Regions from separate parts of the Exiguobacterium sp. s150 genome, predicted to be linked through region 2. Evidence: predicted binding sites of a transcription regulator. Region 2 holds the regulator's gene; each other region holds the start of a gene.
The links. Region 2 encodes Rex, which represses fermentation and respiration genes when NADH is low (regulators of the CRP and FNR family bind a similar motif). Its sites were predicted from a motif close to TTGTGAAATATTTCACAA; they were not measured.
Positions count from the first base shown of each region.

Region 1: adhE (bifunctional acetaldehyde-CoA/alcohol dehydrogenase) is a predicted target of Rex. The motif match lies at 5,269-5,286, and genes of this name have one in related genera.
Region 3: KNP76_RS08985 (L-lactate dehydrogenase) is a predicted target of Rex. The motif match lies at 4,753-4,770, and genes of this name have one in related genera.

Region 1 is NZ_JACSMC010000026.1:29,478-39,694, reverse strand. Features, by position in the region: gene KNP76_RS11890 (hypothetical protein) at 81-332, shown strand; gene KNP76_RS11885 (M28 family peptidase) at 781-1,971, opposite strand; gene KNP76_RS11880 (hypothetical protein) at 2,261-2,497, shown strand; gene adhE (bifunctional acetaldehyde-CoA/alcohol dehydrogenase) at 2,537-5,128, opposite strand; gene KNP76_RS11870 (MarR family winged helix-turn-helix transcriptional regulator) at 5,518-5,964, shown strand; gene KNP76_RS11865 (YebC/PmpR family DNA-binding transcriptional regulator) at 6,044-6,757, shown strand; gene KNP76_RS11860 (Na+/H+ antiporter family protein) at 6,901-8,220, shown strand; gene KNP76_RS11855 (glutamate synthase subunit beta) at 8,367-9,818, opposite strand; gene gltB (glutamate synthase large subunit) at 9,815-10,217, opposite strand, start outside.
Region 2 is NZ_JACSMC010000014.1:4,732-14,948, forward strand. Features, by position in the region: gene tsaB (tRNA (adenosine(37)-N6)-threonylcarbamoyltransferase complex dimerization subunit type 1 TsaB) at 1-26, shown strand, start outside; gene rimI (ribosomal protein S18-alanine N-acetyltransferase) at 19-480, shown strand; gene tsaD (tRNA (adenosine(37)-N6)-threonylcarbamoyltransferase complex transferase subunit TsaD) at 477-1,499, shown strand; gene KNP76_RS08410 (hypothetical protein) at 1,514-2,080, shown strand; gene KNP76_RS08415 (hypothetical protein) at 2,126-2,533, opposite strand; gene KNP76_RS08420 (ABC-F family ATP-binding cassette domain-containing protein) at 2,530-4,431, opposite strand; gene KNP76_RS08425 (redox-sensing transcriptional repressor Rex) at 4,581-5,237, shown strand; gene tatA (twin-arginine translocase TatA/TatE family subunit) at 5,237-5,455, shown strand; gene tatC (twin-arginine translocase subunit TatC) at 5,458-6,246, shown strand; gene KNP76_RS08440 (YesK family protein) at 6,345-6,632, shown strand; gene KNP76_RS08445 (FAD-dependent oxidoreductase) at 6,819-8,165, shown strand; gene KNP76_RS08450 (PspC domain-containing protein) at 8,198-8,380, opposite strand; gene KNP76_RS08455 (hypothetical protein) at 8,532-9,005, shown strand; gene KNP76_RS08460 (NADPH-dependent F420 reductase) at 9,019-9,603, shown strand; gene KNP76_RS08465 (hypothetical protein) at 9,712-9,870, shown strand; gene bsh (choloylglycine hydrolase) at 10,029-10,217, shown strand, end outside.
Region 3 is NZ_JACSMC010000015.1:39,055-49,271, forward strand. Features, by position in the region: gene KNP76_RS08965 (ROK family glucokinase) at 217-1,185, opposite strand; gene KNP76_RS08970 (YqgQ family protein) at 1,273-1,467, opposite strand; gene KNP76_RS08975 (M42 family metallopeptidase) at 1,464-2,486, opposite strand; gene KNP76_RS08980 (rhomboid family intramembrane serine protease) at 2,502-3,554, opposite strand; gene KNP76_RS08985 (L-lactate dehydrogenase) at 3,678-4,634, opposite strand; gene KNP76_RS08990 (DUF92 domain-containing protein) at 4,804-5,574, opposite strand; gene KNP76_RS08995 (5-formyltetrahydrofolate cyclo-ligase) at 5,568-6,107, opposite strand; gene rpmG (50S ribosomal protein L33) at 6,162-6,326, opposite strand; gene KNP76_RS09005 (1,4-alpha-glucan branching protein domain-containing protein) at 6,428-8,611, opposite strand; gene KNP76_RS09010 (DUF4912 domain-containing protein) at 8,626-9,393, opposite strand; gene phoU (phosphate signaling complex protein PhoU) at 9,511-10,173, opposite strand; gene pstB (phosphate ABC transporter ATP-binding protein PstB) at 10,189-10,217, opposite strand, start outside.

The sequences.
Region 1 (10,217 bases), on a different contig from region 2:
TGCGCTCGCACAAGCACTTCAGAATCCCACTGCTTTAGCTGTGGGAGTGTCAAGAGAGGAATGAGAGAGTGTTCGAAAAAATGGTTCGGTATGGCTGGAACGTCCTATCCGGTTTGTTTGTGTTGGCCTGTTCACTTTGGTTGAGCGGTCCAGGCATAGCCGAAACGGACACGCCAGACTATCGCTGGTATTTCATGTTATGGTTCCTGCTGTGGACGATTGGGTTCCTGTTGCAATTCAAGCAACGAACGAAATCGATGGGGTTGGTGCTCACGTTCATCCCGACGCTATATTATCTATTCCTTGTATTGCGGGCGATGGAACTTTTCTAGCATGCTTTGTCCATGCAGACGTCTTTGACCGAGCTCTAACTATGATTCAAGAAATATAAATGGATTAGGTCAACGCTTGTAGTGCGGAGGAAATATGAAGTAATGCATTGATCAGCTCATCGACGTGCCAAGCGATATAGGCGCTGCTGATCGCGATGATCGTGAGCATCGTCAGCTTATATATTTGAATTGTATCTTTCATTTGTCTCATCCTTTCATCAGTTAGATTTTCGAACCTCAATCCCTACAAACGAGCGTACCATGTTTCCATTATTATGTAATCAATGTACAGATTTGAATTACGATTTATGCACAACTGCGCAAACTTCTGACGGTCACGACATATACCCTCATCGCTTGGATAACTCGCTTCAAAATTACTCGTCTCTAGAATTCTAATGAGTAAAAAGGACCGTAGACCATGTATCGTCTACAGTCCTTCATTCGTTTATTGTGTCGTTAACCACTCGACTAACCAGTCTACATGCTCGCGCATCGCGTCATCCGATAGCCGATCGATCGTGTCGTCCTCGGTAAAAACATCCTGGCTCGCTGTGAGCGAATCGTTCATCGAGATGACATCGATGCCGGCTTGTCGATATTCGTCTAAAATCGACACCCCTAAACTTCTCACTTCGACATCTTCAAACGCTGCACTGTCCATGAACGGATACGACTTCATGCCGTGCGTTTTGACGAAGCGGTCCGTATCCCCTGTCCCAATCAAGTCAAGCAACATGACGGTTCTCGTTGTCACGTCGCGCTCTTCCAACATGCCAAGGTAATGCGTGCTCGCCTCGTACCCTTCCCCGTACCCGTTCAAAAAGACGTAGCGAATCGTCGCCTTCGTCTTGACGTCATCCATCGCTTGAATGACTTGATACAGAATCGAGGCACCACCGAGGCCAGTTAACGCATGGTCCCCGTATCCACTGCTATCGAGTCGTGCCATCACAATCACTTCCTCATCTGTCGTCCCGGTCTGAACGAATTCCGTATAGGGCATCTCCGATTCATACGGTTCGATCGTCACGGTTTGGCCATCCGTCAGCATCTCGGCCGTTTCAGTCCCGACGCCGGTTCCATAAAAACGTAGCCAAGCTGACACATGGACGAATCCGAACTCATCCTGAGCATCTGGATGAGGCGTGATTAAGTAACCGGCTGCTCCCGCCTCTTTCAATTTCGTCAAGTAACGATTCGCCGCCTCATCATTGAGCACCTCACCATAATGGTCAAGGTGATACGCGTCATCCCGCGCCTCAAATGACGCCTCGGTCATCGGCAAGACGACGATTTTGTCGGTCACGTCAGGAATCGGTGCGTCCCATTCGATGTGGATGACGTCACCTTGAACCGGTTCTTCCACCATCATCGACGAGTATCCGTCGAACAGCTCATCTCCTATCGTGACGTCCGTATAAAACGTTTGGAACGGGGCGTCGTGCATAAGGCGATCCATGTTCAAATCAAAATCGACACCGAGCGATTCAAACAGCTCCGCATTTTCCCAACTATCGACATGACGGTCGTACGAGGCAAAATATTCGGCCGTCTCATACGGGCTATCGAGCGAGAGCGGGTTCACATATAAAAACGTGACATAAAGCGCATAAATGAAACTAAGGAAGGTGTTCATATAACGTATCTCCAATACTAATAAATAATTTCGACCAAGAAATTGTAAAGAATGGATAACTTGGCATATATTATTATAGATACGTTTTTTAAGAATTTGAATTTAATTTTTTACGAAATTCAATATATTTTTTCACTTTAAGTCTTTCGTCATGGACTGAACGGCTCCATGTATTCGTTCCGCTTCTTCCTACAATCGCCCACTCGGTAAAGCGAGAATCATTTCAAGAAGGTTGGTACTCCCTATGAATCCGGTTCAATGGAATCAAAAACGAAAAGAAAGACGCTACATGTACGCCTTCATCCTCCTCACTCTACTCAATACGGTGCAACATGCATATGACATTGGTTCTGACGCCTCTTCCCCATACCGACTCGTCGGTGGTCTCATTTTGTATGCGATCCTGCTCTATTTTGAGTTAAAAGAAAAAAGGTGGGCCGAGATCGCCATCAAGTTTGTCGTCTGGTTCAATGTCATCGCTTTACTCATCATCGTCTTGTTCATGGGACTCTCCCTGCTCGAATGAAAAAAGGCGGCCACTCGTTTGAGTGGTCGCCTGTGTTGGTTATACGCCTTCGTAAGCAGCGTACATGATCTCTTTCAATTCTTCAACGAGCGGCATTTTCGGGTTGGCCGTCGTACATTGATCTTCGAACGCGTCGACCGCCATCTTGTCGACTTTCGCGTCGAGGTCCGCTTTTTTGATGCCTTGTGCTTTGAACGAGAGCTTGATGTTCAAGCGCTGACCGAGCTCGATGACAGCTTGGATGAGTGACTCGACGCCTTCTTCCGTCGTGCTCGCTGGAAGTCCGAGGTAGCGCGCGATTTCTGCGTAACGCTCGTCGGCGATGAACGACTCATATTTCGGGAACGCCGCGAGTTTCGATGGTCGTGTCGCGTTGTAGCGAATGACGTGCGGCATGAGGATCGCGTTCGTCCGTCCGTGTGGGACGTGGAACTCGCCACCGATTTTGTGTGCGATCGAGTGGTTGATACCGAGGAACGCGTTCGCGAACGCCATACCCGCCATCGTCGATGCGTTGTGGACTTTCTGACGCGCTTCGGCGTCACTGCCGTTCTCATACGCTTTCGGGAGGTAATCGAAAATCATCTTCATCGAACGAAGCGCGAGTCCGTCTGTATAATCGTTAGCCATGACTGAGACGTACGCTTCGATGGCGTGTGTCAACACGTCCATTCCTGTATCGGCCGTGATTGATGCTGGGACCGTCATGACGAACTCAGGGTCGACGATGGCGACGTCCGGTGTGATCGCGTAGTCAGCGATCGGGTATTTGACGTTGCGTTTCTTATCCGTGATGACCGTGAACGGTGTCACTTCAGAACCCGTACCTGATGTTGTCGGGATGGCGACGAACATCGACTTGTTGCCGAGCGTCGGGAACTTGTACGTCCGTTTGCGGATATCCATGAATTTTTGGCGAAGGTTCGAGAACTTCTCTTCTGGGCGTTCGTAGAAGAGCCACATGCCTTTCGCGGCATCCATCGGCGAACCGCCACCGAGCGCGATAATCATATCTGGTTGGAAGTGACGCATCGCTTCAGCACCGCGCATGACCGTCTCAACGGATGGGTCTGGCTCGACTTGGTCGAAGATGCGGTACTCGACGCCAGCAGGCAAGTTTTTGACGACTTTATCGGCAAATCCGAGTTTGACCATCATTTCATCCGTGACGATCATCGCCCGTTTTTTCGATGTGAGCGATTGAAGGTACTGGACTGAGTTTTTCTCAAAGTAAATCTTTTCAGGGACTTTAAACCATTGCATGTTCACGCGACGTCTCGCCACCTTTTTCACGTTGAGTAGATGTTTCGCCGTCACGTTCTCAGAGACGGAGTTTTTCCCGTACGACCCACAACCGAGCGTGAGCGACGGTGTCATTTCGTTATAGAGGTCACCGATCCCGCCGTGTGCCGTTGGCGAGTTGACGATGATGCGGCAAGCTTTCATCCGGAGTCCGAACGCGATAATGGCGTCCTCGTCTGTCGAGTGAATCGCTGCCGTATGACCGAGGCCGCCGATTTCAAGCATCTTCTCAGCGATGGCGAACCCTTCTTCACGCGATTGAACTTTATAGGCACCGAGCACCGGGCTTAATTTTTCATGTGAGAGAAGTTCTGTCGCACCGACCGTCTCGAGTTCGGCGATTAAGATCTTCGTGTCGGCCGGAACGCTGAGTCCAGCTTTCTCGGCGATCCAGGCTGCTGGTTTCCCGACGATTTCCGGGTTGACCGCACATGAGTCTGTTTTGATGACGAGTGTCTCGAGTTTCGCTTTCTCTTCTGGTGAGCAGAAGTAGCAGCCGAGTGCCGTCATTTCCGCTTTCACTTCTTCATACACTTCTTGGTCGACGATAATCGCTTGTTCAGACGCACAGATCATACCGTTATCGAACGTTTTCGACAAGATAACGTCCGAGATGGCACGTTTCACTTTTGCCGTTTTGTCGATATAAGCAGGTACGTTACCTGGTCCGACACCGAGGGCCGGTTTACCAGTCGAGTAAGCCGATTTCACCATCGCCGATCCACCTGTTGCGAGGACCATGGCGACGCCTGGGTGGTTCATGAGTGCTTTCGTCGCGTCGAGTGACGGTTTTTCGACCCATTGAATCAAGTGTTCCGGTGCGCCAGCTTCGATGGCTGCATCACGAAGGATGCGTGCCGCTTCGCTTGAACACTGTTGTGCCGACGGGTGGAAACCGAAGATGATCGGGTTACGCGTCTTGATGGCGATGATTGCTTTAAACATCGTCGTTGACGTCGGGTTCGTCACCGGTGTGACCCCAGCGACGACACCGACCGGCTCGGCGATGTACGTGATGCCGTTTTGCTCGTCGTCTTCGATGACGCCGACCGTCTTCTCGCCACGGAGCGAGTTGTAAATATATTCTGTCGCGAAGATATTTTTGATCATCTTGTCTTCAAATACACCACGACCTGTTTCTTCATATGCATGTTTTGCGAGAGCGACGTGCTGTTCGAGTCCGGCGAGCGCCATCGCTTGAACGATCGCATCGATCTTCTCTTGGTCGAACGTCATCAACGTATCGAGCGCTTTATGCGCTTGTGTGACGAGCGTGTCGACCATCTGTTCTGCTGATGTCTCTACTATTGCTTTCTCTTTAACTGCCATGTTGGTTTCCTCCTCATGAATGAGAGCTGATAAGTCTGACTTGATGGAGAGCACGGGGCAATCAGTTAGTTCAAGAAGAGTTTGTGCTTTCCTTCACATTCATAGAATACACCGATTTTCCGATTTTGTGCGTGACAACAATGTGAACTATTTCACAAGATTTTTTAGAAGAATGAGGATAGGGATTGCTTTTTCAGATGATGCTCAGTAAAATCTAATTCGTTTTCATGAAAATAAGGTACAGACGATATGTAAACGCTTACAAAAGTTATGTCCACGATGCGACGAAAGCGCTGTGCAAAATGTCACGGAATGAGGATTGGTCGTCCAAGCCGTCCCCCACTCGTGTATAATGGGAAGTAGAACCTGATTAGGAAGTGAATAGACCTATGCCTAGACAAGATGCAGCCGATCAGTTCGTTAAACTGATCCCATTGATTCGTAGAAAATTACTTCGCCGCTCGGACTTGCCCCAAATCCCGAACTTGAACTTCTCTCATTTTCATCTATTGATGTTGATTGAAGACGAGGGTGCCGTCACAAACGGACACATTAGCGAGACGTTATCAATTGCCCCACCGAACGTGACGCCGCTCATCACGAAACTCGTCGATGAAGGATACATCACCCGCGTGCCGGACGAGCGTGACCGCCGCGTCATCTGGAATCAATTGACCGAGAAAGGCGAACAGGTCCTTCGGGAACGACGCGATTCCTTCCGCCGCCTGTTCGAAGATCGCCTCGCCTTTTTAGATGAGGACGAGACCGCACGATTGATTGATAGCTTGAAGACACTGACCAAGATTGTCGAGAAGATGGACAAGAGCGAGGGATGATTTTTACTCGTCAATGTCCCGCGCTTCTTATATAATCGACAGTGAATCAATCGAACTATGGAAAGAGAGATGACATGCAATGGGTCGTAAATGGAACAACATCAAAGAGAAAAAGGCGTCAAAAGACGCCAACACGAGCCGGATTTATGCGAAGTTCGGTCGGGAGATCTACATCGTCGCCCGCCAAGGCGAGCCAGATCCTGAACTGAATCAAGCGCTCAAGTTCGTCGTCGAGCGCGCGAAGACGTACAACGTCCCGCGTGCCATCATTGACCGCGCCATCGACAAGGCGAAAGGTGGCGACGAAGAGAACTTTGACGAGTTGCGCTATGAAGGATTCGGTCCGAACGGCTCGATGGTGATCGTCGACACGCTTACGAACAACGTCAACCGGACGGCGTCTGAAGTCCGTGCCGCGTTCGGGAAGAACGGCGGCAATATGGGCGTGAGCGGTTCGGTCGCCTACATGTTCGATGCCACGGCCGTCATCGGCGTCTCTGGCATGAGTGCGGACGACGTGCTCGAACTCATGATGGAACATGACCTTGACGTGCGTGACGTGCTTGAAGAAGAAGACACGGTCATCGTCTATGCTGAGCCGGAAGCGTTCCACGCCGTCCAAACCGCATTCAAATCAGCCGGTATCGACTCGTTCGAAGTCGCCGAACTGACGATGCTCCCACAAAATGAGATCACCCTGGACGACGCGTCGAAAGAGCAGTTCGAGAAGCTCCTTGACGTGCTCGAAGACCTCGAGGACGTGCGCCAGGTATATCACAACGTCGAATTATGACGAGCCAGCGATAACTTTTCGGAGTTATCGCTTTTTTCAACACTTGATTTGACAAGCATGGTCTCATATGTTAAATTTCAAAAGTCTTTATCATATTAAAGTGATAATAAGAGAAAGAGTTTTGAAGAAAGGTGTTGTCTTTTATGAACGCTGTCTTATTAGCAGTCATCGTTTTATTCGCGCTCGCCATCAGTCGCGTGCACATTGTCTTATCGCTCATCTTAGCCGCCATAGTCGGAGGGCTCGTCGGAGGGCTTGGCTTCAACGATACGCTCACCGCGTTTAGCGACGGACTCGGCGGTGGCGCGTCCATCGCGCTCAGCTACGCGCTCCTCGGTGCGTTCGCCGTCGGTCTCTCGAAGACGGGACTCCCGGACGTCTTGGCCGAACGGTTGATCGCCATGTCCGGTCGTGACGTCACCGGGAAGAACGTCTTGTTCGTCAAGGCGCTCTTGCTGTCGCTCCTCCTTTTACTCGCGATCAGCTCACAAAACGTCTTGCCGATTCACATCGCATTCATCCCAATCGTCGTCCCGCCTTTACTCGTCTTATTTAACGAGTTGAAGCTCGACCGACGCCTCGTGGCGACCATTCTCACGTTCGGACTCGTCACGCCGTATATGCTCTTGCCTGTCGGCTTCGGAGGCATTTATTTGAATGAAATCTTGCTGCCGAACGTCGAGACGAACGGGATGGCCGTCGGCGACGTCAATATTGTCGGCATCATGGCCATCCCGGCTCTCGGTATGGTATTCGGTCTCATCGCCGCCTTCATCCACTATCGGAAGCCGCGCGACTACGAGACGATCGCACTCGGCCCGAAAGATTACGAGTTGCGTCAATTGAGCCCGTTGAAGATCGGATTAACACTCGCTGTCGTTCTCGTCGTCCTCGTCGTCCAGTTGCAGACCGACTCGATGATTGCCTCGGCCGTGACCGGTCTCGTGTTCTTGAGCGTGCTCCGGTTAATTCCTTGGTCTGAAGCCGATGACATCTTCACGAGCGGCATGCGCATGATGGCGTTCATCGGGTTCGTCATGATCGCGGCAAGCGGCTTCGCGGCCGTCATTCGTGAGACAGGGGCGATCGAGCCCCTCGTCAACGGTGCGTCTGGGCTCATGGGCGATTCGCAGTTCCTCGCAGCGCTCGTCATGTTGCTCGTCGGACTCGTCATCACGCTCGGAATCGGCTCGAGTTTCTCGACGATCCCAATCATCGCGGCCATCTTCGTCCCGCTGTGCATCCAATATGGCTTCTCGGTCGAGGCGACGATCGCCATCATCGGGACGGCCGGCGCGCTCGGTGACGCCGGTAGTCCGGCGAGCGACTCGACGCTCGGCCCGACGAGCGGCTTGAACGCCGACGGTCAACACGACCACCTCCGCGAGACGGTGTGGCCGACGTTCTTACACTACAACATCCCGCTCATCGTTTTCGGACTGATTGCGGCGATGGTGTTGTAATCACTTTCGATTGCGCCGTGCATAGATCGTCCCGAGTAAGACGAGCACGAGCAAAAACCAAAATCCTGTATACATGAGGATCTCTGTAATCATCGCTTTCCTCCTGTGACAAAAAGATAAGGAGCGACGCTTGGCGTCGCTCCTTTTTATGATGAAGTTTTTAGCTCCGTTTGACAAGTTTCCAAGTAGGCGTCGACCTTTTCTGCCACTTCACGCCCTTCACGGATCGCCCACACGATCAGGCTTTGACCGCGCCGGGCGTCACCGGCGACGAATACGCCGTCAACGTCCGTGACGTAATCACGTTTTGACTCGACCCCGAGTTTTCTCAGTTCCGGCTCTGGTCGCTCGAAGCCGATGGCGACGAGGACGAGATCGGCCGGGTACGTCTTCTCTGACCCTTCGACGACGAAGAACGTAGCGTGACCGTCGGGTTTGACGATTTTCTCCATCCGTTCCGTCTCGATGCCGACGACCTTGTCGCCTTCGGTCACAATCTGATTCGAGCGAATCAAGTACGTGCGCGGGTCCGCCTCGTATTGTCCGATTGCCTCGGCGTACGCGTAATCGGTCGACAGCGTATCCGGCTGGAGCGGCCATGGCCGTTCCGGCGACCGGTATAGCCCTTTCTCCGGGTGTTTCCCGAACTGCGTGACCGATGCCGCGCCTTGACGGATGGCCGTCGCGACGCAGTCCGCTCCCGTGTCGCCGCCACCGATGACGATGACATGCTTCCCTCCTGCGTCATGGCGTGGGTCTAAATCTTTTCCGTTCAACTGTTTCGTCGAAGCGGTCAAGTAGTCCATCGCCAGTTCGATTCCTGAAGCGTCGTCCCCGTCGATGCCGAGCGTTCGTTGCTTTTGGGCACCGGTAGCTAAGATGACGGCGTCATACTCGCCCCGGAGCGCCTCGACCGTCACGTCTTCCCCGACGTTGACGCCTGTCTTGAATCGAATCCCTTCCGCCTCGAGCAAGTCGACGCGACGTCGGACAACGCCTTTGTCGAGCTTCATGTTCGGGATGCCGTAATACAAGAGGCCGCCGATTTCATCGGCTTTCTCGAGCACGGTGACCGTATGGCCGAGCTGGTTCAACTGGTCGGCCGCAGCGAGACCGGCCGGACCGCTCCCGATGATGGCGACGCGATACCCGGTACGCTGACGCAGGTGACGAGGCTTGACCCATCCTTGTTCGAAGGCGCGGTCGATAATCGTCCGTTCGATTGACTTGATCGCAACCGGGTCTTCACTGATGCCGAGCGTACACGACCCTTCACAAGGCGCCGGACAGACCCGACCCGTGAACTCCGGGAAGTTGTTCGTCTCCATCAAGCGCTCGTAAGCACGGAAGAAATCCTGGTCGCTCACGAGTCTGTTCCATTCCGGGATCAAGTTGTGAATCGGGCAGCCGATCGTCTCTTGGCCAATCAGATCGCCGACATGACAAAACGGTGTGCCGCAGTCCATACAACGCTCGGCTTGCTTGACGATCGGACCGTCTTCCATCCGTGACGCATATTCCCCATAATCGTGAATCCGGTCCTTGACACCCCGTTCTGGGAGTGTCTCACGCGGAATGCTTAAAAAGTTGTGTCTCATACTGCCCCTCCTTCTGTGACGACTCGGAACAGTTCTAATGCCCGGTCGGCCTCGCTCAATTCAGGTCGCGTCATTTCGAGCTGACGCATCACATCGAGGACGTTCGCATAATCTCTTGGCACGACTTTGACGAAACGGCTCAGCTCGTTCTCAAACGAGTCGAGAATCAACCGCGCCTTGACACTGTCGGTGTGGAACTGATGAAGCTCGAGCAGCGAATAAATTTCTTCGGCGTCTTGATCCGTCAACGAGTCGACCGCCACGAGTTCGTGGTTGACGAGCTCGTCGTAGTCTTGATCGCCATACAAATAGGCGACCCCGCCCGACATACCGGCTCCAAAGTTGCGGCCGACCTGACCGAGGACGACGACCGTCCCCCCGGTCATGTATTCGCAACCG
Region 2 (10,217 bases):
GGCTCGAGGGACAAAATCATGGCTGACATCACCATCCGCCGCATGACGTGGCTTGACGTCGAAGAAGTGACGGCCGTTGAAGAAGCCTCGTTCGCGATTCCGTGGACGAAAGAAGCGTTCATGAATGAGATGCTTCGAAACGAGCAAGCCATCTATTTCGTCGCCGTTCATGATCGTCGTGTCATCGGCTTTGCCGGGGTATGGAAAATCGTTGACGAGGGACACATCACGAACATCGCCGTCTTACCGGAATATCGGGGACAGGGTGTCGGAAACCAGCTACTTCACGCGCTCGTCACGTACGCCCGTGCGCAATCGCTCGCCGCGCTCACGCTCGAGGTGCGTGTCTCGAACGTCGGCGCTCAGAAGCTGTACGAGCAGTTCGGCTTCGAGTGCGCCGGTCGTCGCAAACGCTACTATCAAGACAACAATGAAGACGCCTTGATTTACTGGGCGAAGTTAGGAAGTGAAACCGAATGAACACATCACTCATCTTGGCGATCGAGTCGAGCTGTGATGAGACGTCGGTCGCCCTCGTGAAGGACGGCAAGACACTCTTATCAAACGTCGTCTCGTCACAGATTGAAAGCCATAAACGGTTCGGCGGCGTCGTGCCCGAGGTTGCCTCGCGCCATCACGTCGAGCGAATCACGTACGTCATCGACGATGCCCTCAATGAAGCCGGTGTGACGATGCAAGACGTCGACGCCGTCGCGGTCACGCAAGGTCCTGGACTCGTCGGAGCGCTCCTCGTCGGCATCAGTGCCGCTAAAGCGCTCGCGTTCGCCCACAACAAACCGCTCATCGGGGTGCACCATATCGCCGGGCATATTTATGCGAACGACCTCGTCGAAGAGATGGACTTTCCGCTCGTCTGCCTCGTCGTCTCAGGTGGTCATACCGAGCTCGTCTATATGCCAGAACATGGCGTCTTCGAAGTCATCGGTGAGACGCGTGACGATGCGGCCGGTGAGGCGTACGACAAAGTCGCCCGGACGCTGAGCCTCCCTTATCCAGGCGGACCGGCCATCGACCGTCTCGCGGCGAGCGGGGAAGACACGTACAAGTTCCCACGCGTCCGACTCGAGCCAGGCAGCTTCGATTTTAGTTTCAGCGGGCTGAAGTCATCGGTCATCAACGCCGTGCATAACGCCGAGCAACGGGGCGAGACGATTATCCCGGAGAACTTGGCGGCAAGCTTCCAAGCGAGTGTCGTCGAAGTGCTCGTCGAGAAGGCGATTCGTGCCGTGAACGAGAAAGGTGCGAAACAACTCCTCGTCGCCGGTGGTGTCGCGGCCAACCGTGGCCTGCGGGCCGCGCTACAGGCAGCGGCTGACCAAGAAGGCATCCGCCTCGTCATCCCGCCGCTCGCGCTTTGTGGGGACAACGCCGGCATGATTGGGGTCGCGGGACATCACGCGTATGTGCGCGGGAAGCGCGATACACTAGCGATGAATGCGGTTCCTGGGTTATCCTTAGAAGAGAGCATGACAGTCTAGGGGGAAATAGAGACATGACGAAACGCATCATCATTGGCGGGCTCGTCGTACTGCTCGTCGTCGCGACGTTTTTGCAAGTACGAGAGATTATCCGCGCCTATAATATCGCCTATCAAGAAGAAATCGTGCCGGAAGCGACGCGTGTGCGTTCGCTCACCGGGGCCGAATCGCTTGAAGGCATCAGCCGGGTCACGGGCGAGAACACGCTCGTCGAAGCGCTGTATGGGTATAAGAACATGGACGACCAAGACATCGAGAGCGTCCTCGTCGTCGATCGCAACTTAGGGATTCAACCGAAGGCGAGCGACGCCTACTACGAACTTTTCCCGGGACGCGAGGCGACCGAGGAAGAGGCGGCGCAGTTCGAATCGCTCATCGCCGAGTTCGATGAGCAACAGCTGTTCGCCCAAGTCATCTCGACCCATGAAGCACGCTACGTGACGAACCGGGAAGAAGCGATGACATTTTACAAAGTGTTCGTCCGTGACGTCGACACGAACGAATACGTCTTCTTCATCACCGAAGACGGCACGAAACTCGACTTCCATACGCGCGGCTTCTTGCCACTGCGTTATTTCTAAACAAAAAGGGAAGCGGACTCCATTCGAGGAGAACGCTTCCCTTTTTCATGCTTCTGGACGATGTTTTTTCTGTTTATACCACATATTCACGCGGCTCACGATGAAAACGAGGAGCGCGAGCACCCACATGAACAGTGTCGTTTGATAGAAGTGGAACCAGACCGACCCGGGTGCATAAAAGCTATGCACCGTCACGTCGACCGGCCAGACGACGAGGCGGATGAAGAGCGTGCTCATGAGCAATCCACTCAGGAGACTGATGAAGATGCCGCTCCACGTCTGGATGATGAAGCCGATGACGACGGGCAAGAAGTAAAACACGATTGTCGGGACGATCGTCGATTCTCCACGGATGAGCTCGGACACGAATTCAGTCCCGGTCGGCACGATGAAGGCGAGACCGGTCAAAAACGCATGCAACCAGTCGATCCGCAGCGCACGGGACCGCATCATGAATGGAGCTCCTCCCATTCCGCATACAGTGCCGTGATTGACTCTTTCGTCGCGTCGGACTCGCTCGATAGCTCCTGTGCCCGCGCGAAGTCGTTGAAGACGTCCGGCTCGCAAAGGAGCTGTTCAATCTCTTCGAGGCGCGCCTCGTGCTGTTCAATCGTGAGCTCGATCTCTTCGATGCGCTGTTTCATTCGACGCTCCTCACGTTGTTGTTCCTTGTCGGCCCGTTGCTTTTTGACGACGACTTGTTTCGTCTCAACGCGTGCGAGCCGGGCCAGTTCTTCGAGTTCTTCTTTCTTCTCGACGTAGTACGAGTAATCACCGAGGTACTCGTCGATCCCGTTCGGCGTGATCTCGAGGACCCGCGTGGCGAGCCGGTCGATGAAGTACCGATCGTGCGAGACGAACAGGATGGTGCCGGGATAGTCGAGGAGCGCGTTCTCGAGAATCATCTTCGAGTCGAGGTCCAAGTGGTTCGTCGGCTCGTCCAAGATGAGCAAGTTCGGCTGCTCGAGCTTCAGCTTTGCGAGCGTCAAGCGGGCCCGTTCACCGCCTGACAGTTCGTGGACACGTTTCATGACGTCGTCCCCACTGAAGAGGAACTGGCCGAGCAGGCTCCGTACGTCTTGCTCGCGCATGAGCGGCCAGTCGTTCCAAATCTCGTCGATGACGCGGTTCTTATCAGACAGATTCTGTTGCTCCTGGTCGTAGTAGCCGATCTCGACGCCGGTACCGTAACGGATGTCGCCGGTGAGCGCCGGCTGTTGTTTCGTCAACACTTTCAAAAGCGTCGACTTGCCGACCCCGTTCGGGCCGACGAGGGCGACCGATTCGCCGCGCTGCAGCTGGAAGCGCAGGTTTTGAGCGATTGGTTCCTCATAGCCGATGGCGAGGTCGCTTCCGCTCAACACATCATTCCCGCTCTGGCGTTTGATCGTGAACGAGAGGACGGCGCTGCGTTCGTCGCCGTCCGGTGCATCCATCCGGTCGACCTTCTCGAGTCGCTTCCGGACGCTCTGGGCACGCTTCGTCGTCGTCGCGCGGGCGATGTTACGTTGGATGAAGTCTTGCATCTTGGCGATCTCTTCTTGTTGTGACTCGAACTGCTTCTTCTCTTGCTCATAGATGGCGGCTTTTTGTTCGAGGTACTTCGTATAGTTGCCGACGAAGCGACGGCTCCGATGACGCGACAGCTCATAGACGACCGAGACGACCCGGTCGAGGAAGTAGCGGTCGTGGGAGACGATGAGGACGGCGCCTTTATAGCCGCTCAAGTACTTCTCGAGCCACGCGAGCGTCTCGATGTCCAAGTGGTTCGTCGGCTCGTCCAAGATGAGGAGGTCCGGGCTCTGGAGGAGCATCTTCGCCAAGGCGAGACGCGTTCGTTGCCCACCCGAAAGCGTGTCGATTTGACGCTCGAAGTCGTCCGGATAGAACCGCATCCCGTGTAGCACCGAGCGAATCGTCGCTTCATATTGATAGCCGCCCCGATCCTTGAACGTATGTTGTTCCTCGTCATACGCGGCGAGGAGCCGTTCATAGGCGTCCGCATCGTTCAAGATGCGTTCACTGCCCATGTCTTGCTCCATCCGTCGGAGCGTTTGTTCTTGCTCGATTAAATCGGTGAAGACGGTGAGCATTTCGTTCCAGATCGTCTCGCTCGATTCTAGCCCGGAGTCTTGGGCGAGGTAGCCGATCGTGACGTCTTTTGGCTTCATGATGTCGCCTGAGTCGTAGTTATATTCCCCGGCGATGACTTTGAGGAGCGTCGACTTGCCGGCACCGTTCCGGCCGACGAGGGCGACACGTTCACCTTCTTGAATCTCGAGTTTGACGTTCTCTAAAATCGGCTCGACGCCGAATGATTTCGATAAGTTGTTGACTTGCAATAGGATCAAGTGAAAAAACCCCTTTCTCTGTATTTAGTATACTGTATTTTTTAGTCTTTTCAGGTATATTCGTTGAGTGGTCATGTGAATTCGTTTACAATCAAGGTGTATGAAATCAGATTCGTGTGTAACGTGTCGTAAAAAGGAGGCTCTTTCCGTTGAGTCAAAACGAACCAAAGATTCCGCAAGCGACAGCCAAACGGTTGCCACTATATTATCGGTTTATCCAAAGCCTGCATTCATCAGGCAAACAACGTGTCTCTTCTGCCGAACTGAGTGAGGCGGTCAAGGTCGATTCGGCGACGATTCGCCGCGACTTTTCGTACTTCGGTGCGCTCGGTAAAAAGGGATATGGCTATAACGTACAGTATCTGTTAGACTTTTTCCGAAAGACGTTGAACCAGGACGAAATCACGAACGTCGCCTTGGTCGGGGTCGGTCATCTCGGGACAGCTTTCGTCAACTATAACTTCCTTAAAAACAATAACACACATATCGTCGTCGGGTTCGATGCAGATGAGACAAAAGTCGGCACGACGATGTCCGGTGTCCCGATTCATCACGTCGATGAGATGGAACAGATCATGAAGCAAAACAAAATCGATGTCGCCATCCTCACGGTCCCGTCCGCCTATGCGCAGCCGGTCGCCGATGACTTGGTCCGCTTTGGCATCAAAGGGATTTTGAACTTCACGCCGGCTCGACTTACGGTGCCGGACACGGTCCGCGTCCATCATATCGACTTGTCGATCGAACTCCAGTCGCTCATTTACTTTATGCAACACTATCCATCTGCTGAGGGGGTCCATCAATAATGGAATTACTAGCATCGTCACTCGTCGTCGGGATTCCGGGGGGAGCAAGTCTCTTCATTATCGCGATTATCGCGCTCATCATCTTCGGGCCGAAGAAGTTGCCTGAGTTCGGCCGTGCGGCCGGCCAGACGCTCCGTGAATTCAAAAATGCCACGAGCGGTATGATGAACGAACATGATGAAAAAGACAAGAAAGATTCTGAGAAGAAAGAGCAGTAATCATGAACCATCAACCTGATCAAGAGCGGGCGCTGTCCGACCACTTGACAGAGCTGCGGAGACGACTGATGCTGTCGGCATTTGTCGTCTTTGCCTTCTTTTTGGCCGCTTTGCCGAGTGTCAAATACGTGCTCGCCTATCTACAGGCGGACCTCGTCGAACGAGGACTAGAGCTGAACGCCTTTGGGGTCGCGGACCCGCTCATGATTTATTTGAATTTGGCGCTCGTCATCGGTCTCGTCGCGGCCAGTCCGTTTCTACTGTATCAACTGTGGGCGTTTGTCGCACCTGGTCTGCATCCGAAAGAGCGGAGAGGGACGCTCGCCTATATCCCAATCATCTTCATCTTGTTCCTCGTCGGTCTCGCGTTCGCCTACTATTGGTTGTTCCCGCTCGTCCTCGACATCTCGACGAACCTCGGGCAAGACCTCGGGCTGACGCAAATCATCGGGGCGTCGAACTACTTCACGTTCCTCTTGCAACTCACGATCCCGTTCGGCCTCTTGTTCCAACTGCCGGTCGTGACGATGTTTTTGACGCGTATCGGGGTCGTGACGCCGTCTTTCTTATCAAAGATTCGGAAGTACGCCTACTTCGCGTTGTTCGTCATCGCGGCGTTCATCACGCCACCTGACTTGACGTCGCACCTCATGGTGTCGCTACCGCTCTTCTTCCTGTATGAAATCAGCTTGTCGATTTCACGCGTCACGTATCGCGGGGTGCTCAGACGTGAGAAGGAAGCGCAAGTGAAAGAACAGATGGATTTGATGAAACAGATGAATGAGAAGTGAGCATCGCGTTCTTGGACGCGATGCTTTTTTTGAACGAGTAAGTGTGACGTCACCGTGGTAAGATAAGGAGACCATCAACGATTCAGGGAGGACAGGTCATGTGGGAATATTACGGGGATGCGCTCATCGCAGTCGGCGTCTTGACGACGGCCTTACTTATCTGCGCACTTCATTTTTTACGGTCGTCACGTAAGCGAAGACTGACGTTTCCGCTCTTTCTCGGGGGAATCGGCTATACACTGTTCTTGATTGGTCTCGTCTTCATCCGTGGCTGGGACGGGATGGGATGGAGCTTGATCGGATTCAGTCTATACGCCTTCGGGCTCATTCTTTATATCGGCGTCGCCACCTATCTTTGGGTCAAACAGCGACGCCTATCCTCTTGACCATCCTGATCACAGGATGGTTTTTTCGTGTCACAACGAGCGTTCAAATTTTCGACATAATTACGTGAAAAGTTGAGCAAAGGTATTGTCAAACTGTCTTGTGAAATAGTACACTAATTTCAGAAAGTAAATGTGATATTTATCACAAACACTAACTTGCCTAACACTCAAAGGAGAGACAACCATATGAAAATCGCAGTCATCGGATGTACACACGCAGGAACAGCAGCAGTCAAAGGATTACTCGCCAAGCACGACAATCTCGACATCACGGTGTATGAGCGGAACGACAACGTCAGCTTCCTCTCATGTGGGATCGCCCTCCACGTCGGCGGTGTCGTCAAACGTGCGGAAGAGCTCTTCTACGCGTCACCGACTGAGCTCGAAGAACTCGGTGCGACAATGCGCATGAAGCACGACGTGTTGAATATCGACACGGAAGCGAAGACGGTCCATGCGAAAAACCTCGACACCGGGGAAGAAGTGTATGACACGTTCGATCGTTTGATCGTCACGACTGGTTCATGGCCGATCGTCCCGACGCTTCCTGGCATCGAGATGACTGGGATTGAGCTCTGCAAAAACTATGGCCACGCCCAACGCATCATCGAGCGGGCAAAAGACGCGACGAACATCGCCGTCATCGGTGCCGGTTATATCGGTGTCGAACTCGTCGAGGCGTTCGAAGTGTACGGCAAACACGTCACGTTCATCGATAGTGCCGACCGCATCTTGAACAAGTATCTTGACAAGTCGTTCACCGACCAACTTGAAGCGGATATGACGGCACGAGGAATCGACCTCGAGCTCGGCCAGACGGTCGAAGCGTTCCGTGGGACAGACGGAAACGTCACGCACGTCGTGACCGATAAAGGCGAGTTCGAGGCCGACCTCGTCATCCTCTGTGTCGGGTTCCGTCCGAACACGGGCCTCCTCGAAGGCCAAGTCGACATGCTTGGCAACGGCGCCATCATCGTCGACGAATATATGCGCACGAGCAACCCGGACGTCTTCGCAGCAGGGGACAGCTGTGCCGTCTACTACAACCCGGCGCGCACGCACGCCTACATCCCGCTCGCGACGAACGCCGTCCGCATGGGGACGCTCGTCGCCGAGAACTTGATCGCACCGCGTGTCCGTTATCAAGGGACGCAAGGGACTTCAGGTCTTCGCCTCTACGATTGGAATATCGCCTCGTCAGGTCTCACGGAAGAAGCGGCCGCCTTGTTCGGCCTCGACGTCGAGAGCGTCGTCGTCGAGGACGCCTATCGTCCTGAATTCATGCCGACGGCTGAAAAAGTCCAGTTCAAGCTTGTCTACGAGGTCGGCACACATCGTGTCGTCGGCGGACAAGTGCTCTCGAAAGCGGACATGACGCAAGCGGTCAACACGTTGTCGCTCGCCATCCAAAACGAGATGACGGTCGAAGAGCTCGCCTATGTCGACTTCTTCTTCCAACCGCACTACAACAAGCCATGGCACTTCATCAACAGTGGGGCGCTCGCGGCGATGAAAGATAAAGTCAACGCATAAAAAAACTCGGGAGCCGCGGCTTCCGAGTTTTTTTATAGGTAGCGTGGAGCGTCCTTCATCGAGTTGGCGAGAATCATGTAGATGAGGACGTTCCCCGGCACGATTAAAAAGAGCAGACGTACACCGAGCGGAGACAAGTCAAAGTATTCAGCGATGCCGCCACACACACCCGAGAGTGAGCGGTTCGTGGCAGATTTTCGAAGCGGACGTTGCATAGGCGTGGCTCCTATCTCACATATTTTATGTAAATTTTACCATGTAAACCTGCTGGCCGTGTACGATTGTCACAGGTTTTTTTTCGTCTGAAGCCGGGGAAGGGTTAAGAGAAAGCATGTGTCACCTGGTCCTTTAAAAGGAGGAGCCGATATGGCGAAGAAGGAAAAGCAGTCGTACCACATCGTCACGTTCACGTTTCCAGAGGAGTCGGTCTCGTATCAAGCGTTCAGTAAGTTGAAGAAGTATCACGCCGAAGGGCTAATCGGGTTCGAACAGCTCGTCGTCATCAAGCGTGAAGACAATGGGGCGTTCTCGTTCGAAGATGCCGTCCAACTGACATCGACGAACAAGTCGACGAAAGGTGCCTTGATTGGAATGGCCGTCGGGATTCTCGGAGGACCGTTCGGGATTTTATTCGGGACGCTAACGGGCGGACTCATTGGCGGGACGAAAGATTTGAAGCACGTCCAAAGCATTCAAGAGACGTTCAAACGGACCGTCGGCAACATCGAGCCGGGACAGACCGGTGTGATGGGTATCGGGGAGGAGTTTGATCATTCGGTGCTCGATGGGCTCGCCGCCGAACTCGGTGGCACGGTGACACGGACAGACGAAGAACTGTGAAGGGGAGTTGTATATGAAGATTGGGATATTAGGAGCAGGGAAAGTCGGTCGGACGCTCGGACGCAAGTTCGAGGACGTCGGATATGAAGTGTTGTATGGGACGCGTTCGGAGCGCGAGGGGACGATGTCGCTCCAAGACGTGGCGTCGAACGCGCAAATCCTCTTATTGACGACGCCGTTCGCGGCCGCCGTCGACTTGATTCAATCGCTACGTGACTTAGACGACAAAATCGTCATCGACGTGACGAATCCGATCGCTAAAGAGTTTGACGCCATCGAGCGGCCGGAAGGAAAATCGGGGGCCGAGCATCTGCAAGAGCTCGCCCCGCACGTCCGCATCGTCAAGGCGTTCAACCAGACGGGTGTCGAGAACCTAGAGAACCCGAACAAATCGATGATGTTCATCGCCGGCGACGAACAGGAGTCGGTCCGGGCCGTGCAAGACCTCGCTGCGAAGATCGGCTTTGATGCCCATACGCTCAGACACTTGAAGCTCGCGCGTGAGCTCGAGTCGCTCGCGTGGCTATGGATCCATTATGCGACGAAAGAGCGGAAACATCGGAACTTTGCGTTTTACTTGAAAGAAAATAGTTTCTAAAACAGACCGAGGCGAATTCGTCTCGGTCTTTCAAGTAATCTTTGATAGAATGGGGTTGTGAGTATTGAGGATTTTCTAGAAAACGATTGGTCAGGAAGGAAGACAGCTATGGGTTTTGCCATTTTGACGTTCATCGTCGCGTTCATCCACGTCATCGCTGGGGCGGTCGTCTTACATAAGTACCCGCAGTATAAAACGATCGCCATCAGTGTCATCGTGCTCGGTTTCATGTACGGACTGTTGACGGTCGGGTTTATCGTGTTATAGAAGAAGTCTCCAAAAGCATACAGAGGGACATGAAGACCGGTGAGGAGAAAGCCTGACCGGTCTTTTCTGTGTGAGGGACTGTGGTTTAAGTCATCGCATAACGTGAATAGACCAAAGAGTGTTGTTACTGTTTGCATTGGAATGGAAGGAGTCTAATTATGTGTACCGCAATCACGTATGCGCCGCACGCCCACTACTTCGGCAGAAACTTAGACCTGAACGTGTCCTATCACGAACAAGTGACGATCACGCCTCGACATTATCCGTTCAACTTCAGACGGATGGGCGAAAATACGAACCATTACGCGATGATCGGGATGGCGACCGTCGTCCAAGATTATCCACTC
Region 3 (10,217 bases), on a different contig from region 2:
CCTCTTTTCAGTTTTTAACGACCGCAGTCGTATGAGGTTCGTGTATAGTTTGTTCTCTTTTTCACGAACGGTATCAGTCCAGCATCAAGTTCAAATCTTACCCCTTTTTTAACAAAAAATCAACTCCACGATTACAAAATTTACATTACCCAATACCCGTTCCACGTAAAAAACACGCCTATGCGAGTCGCATAGGCGTGGCAGTCTGACATCGAGTTAGACGCGTTTCGGCAAGAAGTGTTTCCGGGCGAGCCAGGCGCAACCGATGACACCGGCATCGTTTTCGAGTTCCGCAATTTTGAACGTCGTCGACTCATACACGCGTTCGAGCGCGAATCGTTTGAACTGGGCATCGAGCGGTTCAAGGAGTGCTTCACGCGCTTTCGAGACGCCGCCACCGATGACGATGATCTTCGGGTTGAGCGTGTTGGCGATATTCGAAATCGTCAGACCGAGGTATTCCGTCATCTCTTCGACGACTTCGGTTGCCACTTCATCGTTCGCTTTGTACGCTTCGAACACATCGCGAGCGGTCACTTCTTTCAATTCATTCAAAGACGTTGTCCGATTTTTACGTTTTTGTAGCGCCAAACGCGAGACGCCCGTCGCCGAGGCGATCGTCTCGATGCATCCGGTGCGGCCACATCCACACTTGACCGCTTTTGCCGTATCACGCTCGACGGTGATATGTCCAATTTCCCCGGCCATTCCCGCTGCCCCGTGGACGATGTTTCCATTCGTGATGACACCGCCTCCGACGCCTGTACCGAGCGTGACGGCGAGGAGCTCCGACGCCCCTTCTCCGGCACCTTTCCACATCTCGCCGAGCGCGGCCGCGTTCGCATCGTTCTCGAGAACAGCCGGCAATCCGACCGCTTTCTCGAACTCGCTGACGAGCGCAAAGTTTTTCCATCCGATGTTCGGTGAATACTCGACAATCCCCTCCGAGAAGTTGATGAATCCTGGTGCCCCGATGCCGGCCCCGGCAAAGTCCTCTTTAGACTTTCCTGATTCTACAAGATAAGCATTGAAAGAAGTCGCGATATCTTTTGGAATATGTACCCCGTTCTCACGAATATCTGTCGTAATCTCCCACTTGTCCGAAATGATGCCATTCATATCAAGGACGGCCATTTTCACCGTCGTACCACCGATGTCGATTCCTAATAACCATTTCATATCCATCACTCCTCATGTCAAATAAATCGCTTTCATCCAATAGTTTACACTATCGAACCCCTTGTGCAAACATTTGCACAAGGGGTTTTTCTGTCAATCTATCGAATTTTTTAATTCATGTGTCAAAATGATCTTTGCCGTGTCATAATCGCGCTGCTCGATGATGCCACCCGCATGAAGTTCATCTAGTTCCATCATCATCAAGCTGATTTCAGCATCCCGCTCACCAATGTAAATGATGGTCCCAAATCCTTTCAAAAACTGTTGCACGTCATAGAAGTTTTTCATACATGCCCCTCCATTCGCGAGAGTACGTATCGATGCAACAGCTTACGTGTCGCCTCGAGCGAAGAAACGTGTGTCCGTTCGTAACTATGGCTCGACTCGATTCCCGGGCCGACGAGGGCGTGCCGAACGTCATGGCCGGCACTGACTGCCGCTGATGCATCCGAACCATAAAAAGGATAGACGTCGATTTTGAATGCGATGCCTTCGTCTCTGCAAATCGAAGTGAATTGGCGACGTAACTTTAAATCGTACGGACCAGACGAGTCTTTGGCACAAATCGAGACCGTATACTCGTCCGAGTGTTGACCGTCTCCAAGTGCCCCCATATCGACGGCGATATATTCGACGACATCGTCCGGAATCCCGGCGTTGCCGCCAAAGCCAACTTCCTCATAGTTCGAGATCAAGTAGTGGACCGGATGCGGCAACTCGGCGGCAACGAGGTCACGGGCCAAATCGAGCAAAATCGCCACCGATGCCTTATCGTCGAGATGACGTGACTTGATGTATCCTGTGTCCGTTTGCTTGAAACGGGGATCGAACGAGACGAAATCTCCGACTTCAATGCCGAGCGCTCGCACATCTTCCTCAGAATGAACGTCAGCATCGAGCCGGACCTCGATGTTCGAGGCAGAGCGTTCGGCGCTATTCGTATCTCGATAGACGTGGACACTCGATTGATGGACCAAAATCGTCCCTTCGACCGCTTCATTCGACTCGCGGTGCACAAGACAGTTCTCCCCCTCAATCGCCGTCCACGCATAACCGCCGACTTGCGTGAGGCGAAGGCGGCCGCTCGGTAAAATCTCTTTCACCATCGCCCCGAGTGTGTCGACGTGTGCCGTCAGCAAGCGGGCCGGGCCCACCTTTCCGTCGAACGTGGCAAGGAGCGCCCCTTTATTCAGACGTTTCGTCTTTACGTCGAGCTTCGCGAGCTGTTGCTCGACAAACTCAATCGCTTCATCGGTCATCCCCGACGGACTCGGTATTTCTACAAGTTGTTTCAACGTATCAATCATTTGATTACCCCTTTGTCATCGATAATAGCCATACAGGAAACAGGCGACAGTAAGCGCGACTGCGCTAACGAGGAACACGACGCGTCGCATGTATCGCGTCTCGTCCGGGAGACCGACGACACCCGCCATCAAGAAGCCGCCGACGAGACCGCCGGCGTGGGCGGAATGGTCGAGGCTTGCCCCGAGTACGAACGCAAGTCCTACATTCAATCCTAACATAATGAATAACGGCGGACCGAGTGTCTTCATAAAAAGTGATCGATCCCGAATCCCAAAGTAGAGCAAGGCGCCGACGAGTCCAAAAAGCGCACCCGACGCACCTGCCGAGATGGCATCACTGAACGCATACGACGCCGTCGACGCGATGATGCCTGCCAACAGATAAATGATGACGAAGCGCGGCGACCCGTACATCCGTTCCACGAGCGGCCCGAGCGACCAGAGCGCGAACATGTTGATGCCGAAATGGAACCAACCGATGTGGAGGAACATTGGCGTCAGAAGACGCCACCACTCCCCTTCGTCAATCAACGGATTCACTTTCGCCCCGAATCGAATGAGCGTGTTCGGGTCGAGCGTCGACCCGACCGACTCGGCAAGCCACATGATGAAAAACGTCACAAACATAAATACATACACCGCCTGCGGCTTCCCAAACGCAAACCGTCGTTTCAATTCCGCTTTGCGCTCCTGATCAAGCGCGAGCGCGAGCGGACGATAGTCGGCCTCCCCGATGTCTTCTGACGTGATATGCCGCTCAATCGTCACTTTCGCCGGAATCTTGAACGTGAGCGACGCGACTCGCTCTTCGTCGACGAGCGGCTCCCCATACAGATGGATGCGTAACTTACTCTTCCCTAGACGGGCAAGGCGGAACGAATTCATAATCGCCTCGATGTCCATCCCGACGTGGTTAGCCCACGCCTTATCGGTCCTTATGTACAGGTGATAGACGTCTCCCGCTTTCGTGTCAAACAAGAGTAGCGCCCGAGACGGCTCGAGGATCCCTTCGACGCGCCCCCCCGCCAACACGTTCTGATAGATGTCTTCCCAAAATGAGCTCGTCATCTGAAATCCCCTCCCTTCCCTATAATTGTAATCCAATTCAGAAGCGGCGACAAAAAGGAGACCTCCCTTATATGCCCGTCAAAAAAACAGCCGGCATGAAGCCGGCTGCACTCTCTCGTTCACTTATAGCACGGGCTGCATCGTCTTCATCAAGACGTCTGCTGAATGGTGCATCTTTTGTTTCTCTTCTTCAGACAATTCGATTTCGACGACTTGGCGCACCCCTTGGCGGTTGATGATGGCCGGGACGCCGATATGAATGTCATGTAGACCGTACTCACCGTCCAAGTAGGCCCCGACCGTGAGAAGCGTGTTCTCGTTCCGAAGCACTGCTTTGACGAGGCGAAGCAGTCCGAGACCAATCGCATAATACGTCGCGCCTTTACGCTCGATGATATGATAAGCCGCATCACGGACGTTGACATAGATATCTTCAAGGTCTTCCCACGTGTATTCGTCGTTCTCTTCAAGCAACTGCTCGATCGACTTGCCGTAGATTCGGGCGTTACTCCATGCCGCGAACTCCGTGTCCCCGTGCTCACCCATGATGTACGCGTGACAGTTGCGCGGGTCGACGTTGAAGTAATCACCGAGCATGTAACGGAGACGTGACGTGTCGAGCACCGTGCCTGATCCGAAGACGCGATGTTTCGGAAGTCCAGAATATTTCCATGCCAAGTGGGTCATGATGTCGACCGGGTTCGATGCGATGATGATTATCCCGTCAAATCCTGATGCCATGATTTCCCCAATCATCGACTTCATGATTTTCGCGTTCTTCTCGACGAGGTCAAGACGCGTTTCACCCGGCTTTTGCGGTGCCCCTGCCGTGATCACGACGATATCTGCCGCCCCACAGTCCGCATAATCCCCGGCCCATACACGCATCGGTGAAGAAGCGAACGAGACGCCGTGATTCAAATCCATGGCTTCCCCTTCTGCTTTGGCTTTGTTAATATCGATGATTACGAGTTCTTCACAAAGGCTCGCTGTCGTCAATTGGTATGCGAAGCTCGCACCGACTGCACCGGCACCGACGAGCGCGACGCGTGTTACTTTTGCATGATTTAATGTTTCCATGTTGATTCTCCACCCTTCGAACAATCTGTTTCATGTTTTAGTAATATCTGTTACATAAAGATTGTAACATCATTCACAAATACTCACTACAATAGAAACCGTTTTCACTTTGGCGATATTGTGACGAAATTCACATTCGTTTGAAACATCTTCATTCACTGTACTACCCTTATCCGAAGACGAAAAAACAAATCAAGGCGGCGGCCGTAATCGAAGCGAAGTTGACCGCATCGTTTCCGAGCCAATGCCAACCTTTGACGTATTCGGTCGCTTCTCCGTGGTGCGTCTGCTTCTCGGTCTGCTTTCCACATACCCGGCATCGGTACTTCCGTTGGACGGTCGCGCCGAGCAACGTATCCACGACGCTACCAATCAACCCGAGTGCGATTAACGCGAGCGTCACTTCGAAATCGAGCGTCATAAACGGATAGGTCGCCAACACGATTGTGGCGGCTCCAACAATCGACATGACCGTCCCATATAGTGACACACCGCCGCTCGTCCCCGGTTCGACCGGTCGAAACGTGAGGATGGAGCGCGGCTTTCGCTTTGCGAGCACACCGAACTCAGAGCCCCACGTGTCACTCGTCGCTGCGGCAATCGAAACAATGTAGGCATAGAGCCATGCCTCGTTCGACGTGTATGCCATCGCGAGCGCGGTTAACATGCCAATTCCGCCGTTTGCGAGCACTTGGACGTAGTCACGGGGACCGGATTTTTCAACGATTTCATCGACCGGCGCCTTGTCGACGGCACGATACTTCGAGGCGAGCGAAGATGTCGAGAAGAACACGCCTAGTAAATAGAGACCGAACCAGCCGAAACCATAGCCAATCACCGTCCCCGTTACGACTGTCAATACGGCACCGGATAACGTGAGCGACTTCAGCCGGTATCCGGCATAGGCGACCAAGCAGGTTACGAGAAATATGGCTAACATCGAATCAATTCCCTTTCCGACACGATCACTCCGACCGGAATGTCATGCGCTTCAATTGGTATGTCGTCTAACACTTGGACACTGTAGGCAAGGGATAGCGTTCGGCCGGCATACGACGCCAGAAAGCGGTCGTAATATCCCCCGCCCCATCCGATTCGGTAGCCAGAGCGGTTGAACACACGCCCCGGGACGACGCATAAGTCGACGTCACCGTCGACTTGTTGGGTCGTCGGCTCTAATATCCCCATGACCCCAGGTTCGAGGTCATCATAAGACTCGATTCGATGGAACGTGAGCCCCTCTGTCGTTACTTTCGGCACGAGTACCGTTTTTCCTGCCTGCCAAGCTGCTTCAATCAATGGCCGTGTGTTGACCTCAAGTCCGAACGAGAGGGTCAGGGCAACCGCCTTCGCCTCGATCCACTCCGGTAGTCTCATCACGTTATGTACGATGGCGGCATCGGCCTCATCGCGATTAGCTAATTCAGCAATCCGAGCATGTACCGCTCGTCTGAGTGCTTGTTTCGCATCCATATCACTCGCTCCTTTCGAAAAAAAAGGCCGCCACATGAGTGACGGCCAGTCTCATTATTTCACTTCGCGATAAAGCGTGTGACGGCGGAGACGTGGGTTGTATTTGCGCAATTCGAGGCGCTCAGGGTTGTTACGTTTGTTTTTCTTCGTGATGTACGTGCGATCGCCTGTTTCTGTGCAAGCTAGTGTGATTTTAACGCGCATTTCGTTCACTCCCATCTTACTGATGTTGTATCAAGTGCTTTTGCTTTACAGTCTAAGCATACTCAATTATCCTACCAATTTTTTATTGAAAAAGCAAGGTGTTTTCACGTACTTTTTCAAACGTTCTGCTTGTACGGCGAAGCATCGAGCGACAAGCAGTTTGTGACGTTATCTTTGACCGCATAGCGCGAAGCGAGCTCATCGATTGAGACGTCGGCACCGACATAGACGGTGTCCGCCTCGGCAAGGACACTGTTCTCAATTCGATGAATCGCATCGAACAAGCCACCATGACCATGGGGATTGCGCGTCGTTTCAAATGACAACATAGTTGAGTATAACGGAACAGCCAGCGATTTCGCAAGTGAACGTGCCGCCGGAATCGTCATCCAATCAAAATGATGAACGGCTTTGAAACGGACCGCGTTAACGAGTTCATGGACGAGCTTCACGTAACCGACGTTTTGTGCGGCGACTTGATTCATCACATGCTCTAAAAACGGGCTCGTCAAGCGGACGCGATAGACGTGGACGTTGTCATGACGTTCGTACTCGAGCAACCCTTCTTTATAAGGGGTAAGGACATACATCGTTTCACCTTGTTTCGCTCGCGCCTCCACTTCTTCGACGACGCGTTGTCCGAGGCCACCGACGACGTTGCCCGTATATTCTGGAGTCAAGACGAGAATCGCGTCAGCTTCCGCCTCACGTTCTTTCGTCACATAGTAGTCGTGTGGCGAGAGGAACGTGTCGACTTCAAGGTCTTCGTCCTGCAAGAACGGATACGCACGGAAGTGTGCGTCGAGCACCTCGTCTGTCAGCTTATTCTCATAGAGGGCAGTCTCAAGTTCAGCGAAGAGGCGGGTATGTTCACGGAAACGATCCGCTGCATACTGTGCCGTCGTCTGTCCGTCCAAGATGAACGCCCAGTCGCTCGAGACGGCAAGCACATAATGCCGAATCAATTGTTTCAGTGCGCGGTCGGCGAGCGGTGACGTACCTCGATAATCGGCCACGTCTTTGACGAGTTGCGTTTCCATCATGTGAAGGTGCCGTAACATCCATTCGTTGCGCTCGTTGATCCAGACGTCCCCATAGCCTTTACGTCCCCACGTGTTCATCGATACGTGGACCGTCTCAAGGTCTTGGAAATGACGTTCGAGGAACAACGCCGGCGTGATCGTCTCAATCCCGAACTGTTCAAGCCGCTCTGCGACTTGCCCTAAAAACTCAGGTCCTTCGAACCACCAGTGCCCGAACAGCTCCGCGTCAAATGGTGCCGTGACGAGAAACGGTGGGAACGTTTGAGCACCGTGCGCCTCGAGATGCGCTTCGAGCGTCTCGGCGAAGTCGGTCGCATGGTTTGCGATTTGATGTTCCGCCCAATCACGGACGTAATAATCTTTCTCGTCTGTATCGCCGGTGATGCGATGCATCTTCAAGCCGGTATCGAACCGGATCCCTTCCGGATGCATGAACGACTGGATGTAATCCCAATCGCGGTCATAGGCGAGGTCGCGATAAAATTCACGATAGTCCGGGTGACCCGGGTATCCGATCATCGAACTCCAAATTTTACCGGAGATGATTTGGTCGCGTGGGAAGAGCGCCACCCCATGCGGTGAATAGACCGGTGCCCCGATGCCTTTGCTCGGTGTCGGGTCGGCATCAAGGAGGGCGTGTTCATCGACGAACGTATAGCGTACCCCTTCCTCGTACAAGATGCGATCGACTCCAGGCGTGTAGGCACATTCTGGCAACCAAATGCCGGTCGGACGGAATCCGTAATGACGCTCGAAGCAGTTCAGACCACTGCGAATCTCGGTTCGGGCGGCTTGGTCGGTGAACAGATGCGGGTTGAAACCATGTGTCGCCGTACACGTCACCATGTCGATGTATCCGTGCTCACGATATGTACGGAACGCCTGGTTCAAGTTTTTATCCCAATGCAGGAACGTGTTCTTCAAATCTTGGTAGCGACGCTCGTAGAAATGGAGCGTGCCGACTTCCGCCTCGCTTCGTTCCCCGGACAGTTCAAGCGCAATCAGTTCGAGCATCTCATCTAAATGGGCGACGTATCGGTCTTGGACGAGCGGGTCGGCGAGCATCTCCACGACTGGCGGTGAGATACTGACCGTCCAATTGAGCGGCCGCTTTAAGCGATCGACTTGCCATAAAATCGGGATATATGTCTCGGAGATGGCTTCGTACACCCATCTCTCTTCTAAACGATGTTCTTCTTCATGCCGGACGTACGGAAGGTGGGCATGAAGGACGAGTGAAAAATAACCTGGTTTCATCTAAAAAGTCCTCCTTAGCGCACGAATCGGTATGCAGCGTATTTAGGTAACGTGTCGAGTAGTTCCGGTGATTCGACTTCACCGTATTGCCAACGACGGACCGGTTCGGCGAATCGCCCGACTCCAGCCGGTTCTGTCCGAGGTGTGTCGAGCGGAGTCGTGGCCACGAGCGGTAAGAATTCGCCTTCCATCGTCCGGATACCAAACTCGAACACGTATGTCGTGTTCGGGTCGAGCGGACGCACGAACCAGCTATTCGTCATTTCCGGCAACTCGAACGTGTATGAACGGTTCGCGTGCCCGCTCGTATAGTCGAGGAGCGTGACATCTAAAATACGGAACGCTTTCGGCAAATCTTCCCACGGGCGCATAAATTGCATCGCAAGCGTCTCTTTCACGGCGTCCGATACTTCCCAAAAGACGTACACCGAATTTGGTGATTGGACCACAGCATGCATCAAATCGGCATCATAACGGTCAGGAAGCTTCCAATACCCTTCTGGTGCCTGTTCAAGGAGCGGTGAGTGATGTGATGCATTGGACTGAAGCGATGACGCGACTTGCTTCGTTGATTTTGATTTAGTTGCCTTCTTGCTAGATTTCATCTGTTTCTTCCCTTCGGCCTTTCGTGTCGGTGCGGCCGTAGCTGCTGTGACGTCCCCATGTTGGGCACGCCATTTTCGCCAAGCATATTGGACTTTTCCGATTGGCATGTCTAATTGTTCTGCAATCTGTTTTAACGTAAGCCCTTTTTCCTTCAAGGACACGATTTTCTCTTCCATCTATATGTGGCTCCCTTCCTAAAAAAAATGCATGTAGTTTACTATTCGTCTTTGTTCCGTGATTTCCTGCACAAAAAAAGTAAAGAACAACATGTCTGTTGTCCTTTACCACTTTTGTCACTGATTTAAATCATAATGTTTCCCTTTTTCAAGGAATATCAAATGTTCTCCGAAATTGGTGACGTGGTCACCCATCCGTTCAAGGTAGCGAGCAATGTTCGAAAACTCATAAACATCGTTCGTGCCGACCGTCATGTTCGGAAGATTACCGATGTATTGTTTGATGACCTGCAAATTCAAGTCATCAATCACCTTATCCATCTCGTTCAATTCACGGACCCGGCTCACTTCCCCTTTGCGATAGGCGCGTGTCGCGAGTTCAAGCATATCGATCAATTGTTCGGCCATCTGTTTGAGCGGTCGGATATCGAGGACGTACGGGACGTGCTCAATGCGTGTGACGGCTTTCGCGATGTTCGTCGCGTAATCCGCGATGCGCTCAAGGTCGGTCGCCGACTTCATCGTGACGATCAAGCGACGAAGATCGGTCGCGACCGGTTGTTGCTTCGCAATCAGTAGGATGGCCTCATCATTGATTTCAAGTTCGAGGTCATCGAGCTCATTGTCGTTGTCGATGACGGTCTGGGCGAGCGTGAGGTCGTGTTTTTCAAGCACCTCGATTGCCGTCGCCGTCTGACGCATCGTCAGATTGGCGAGCTTCACTACTTTGTCTTCTAAATCAATCAACTTCGTATCAAAAAATGTGCGATTTTGTGCCATGTTTGTCTCCCCTTTTTAACCGAACCGGCCTGAGATGTAATCTT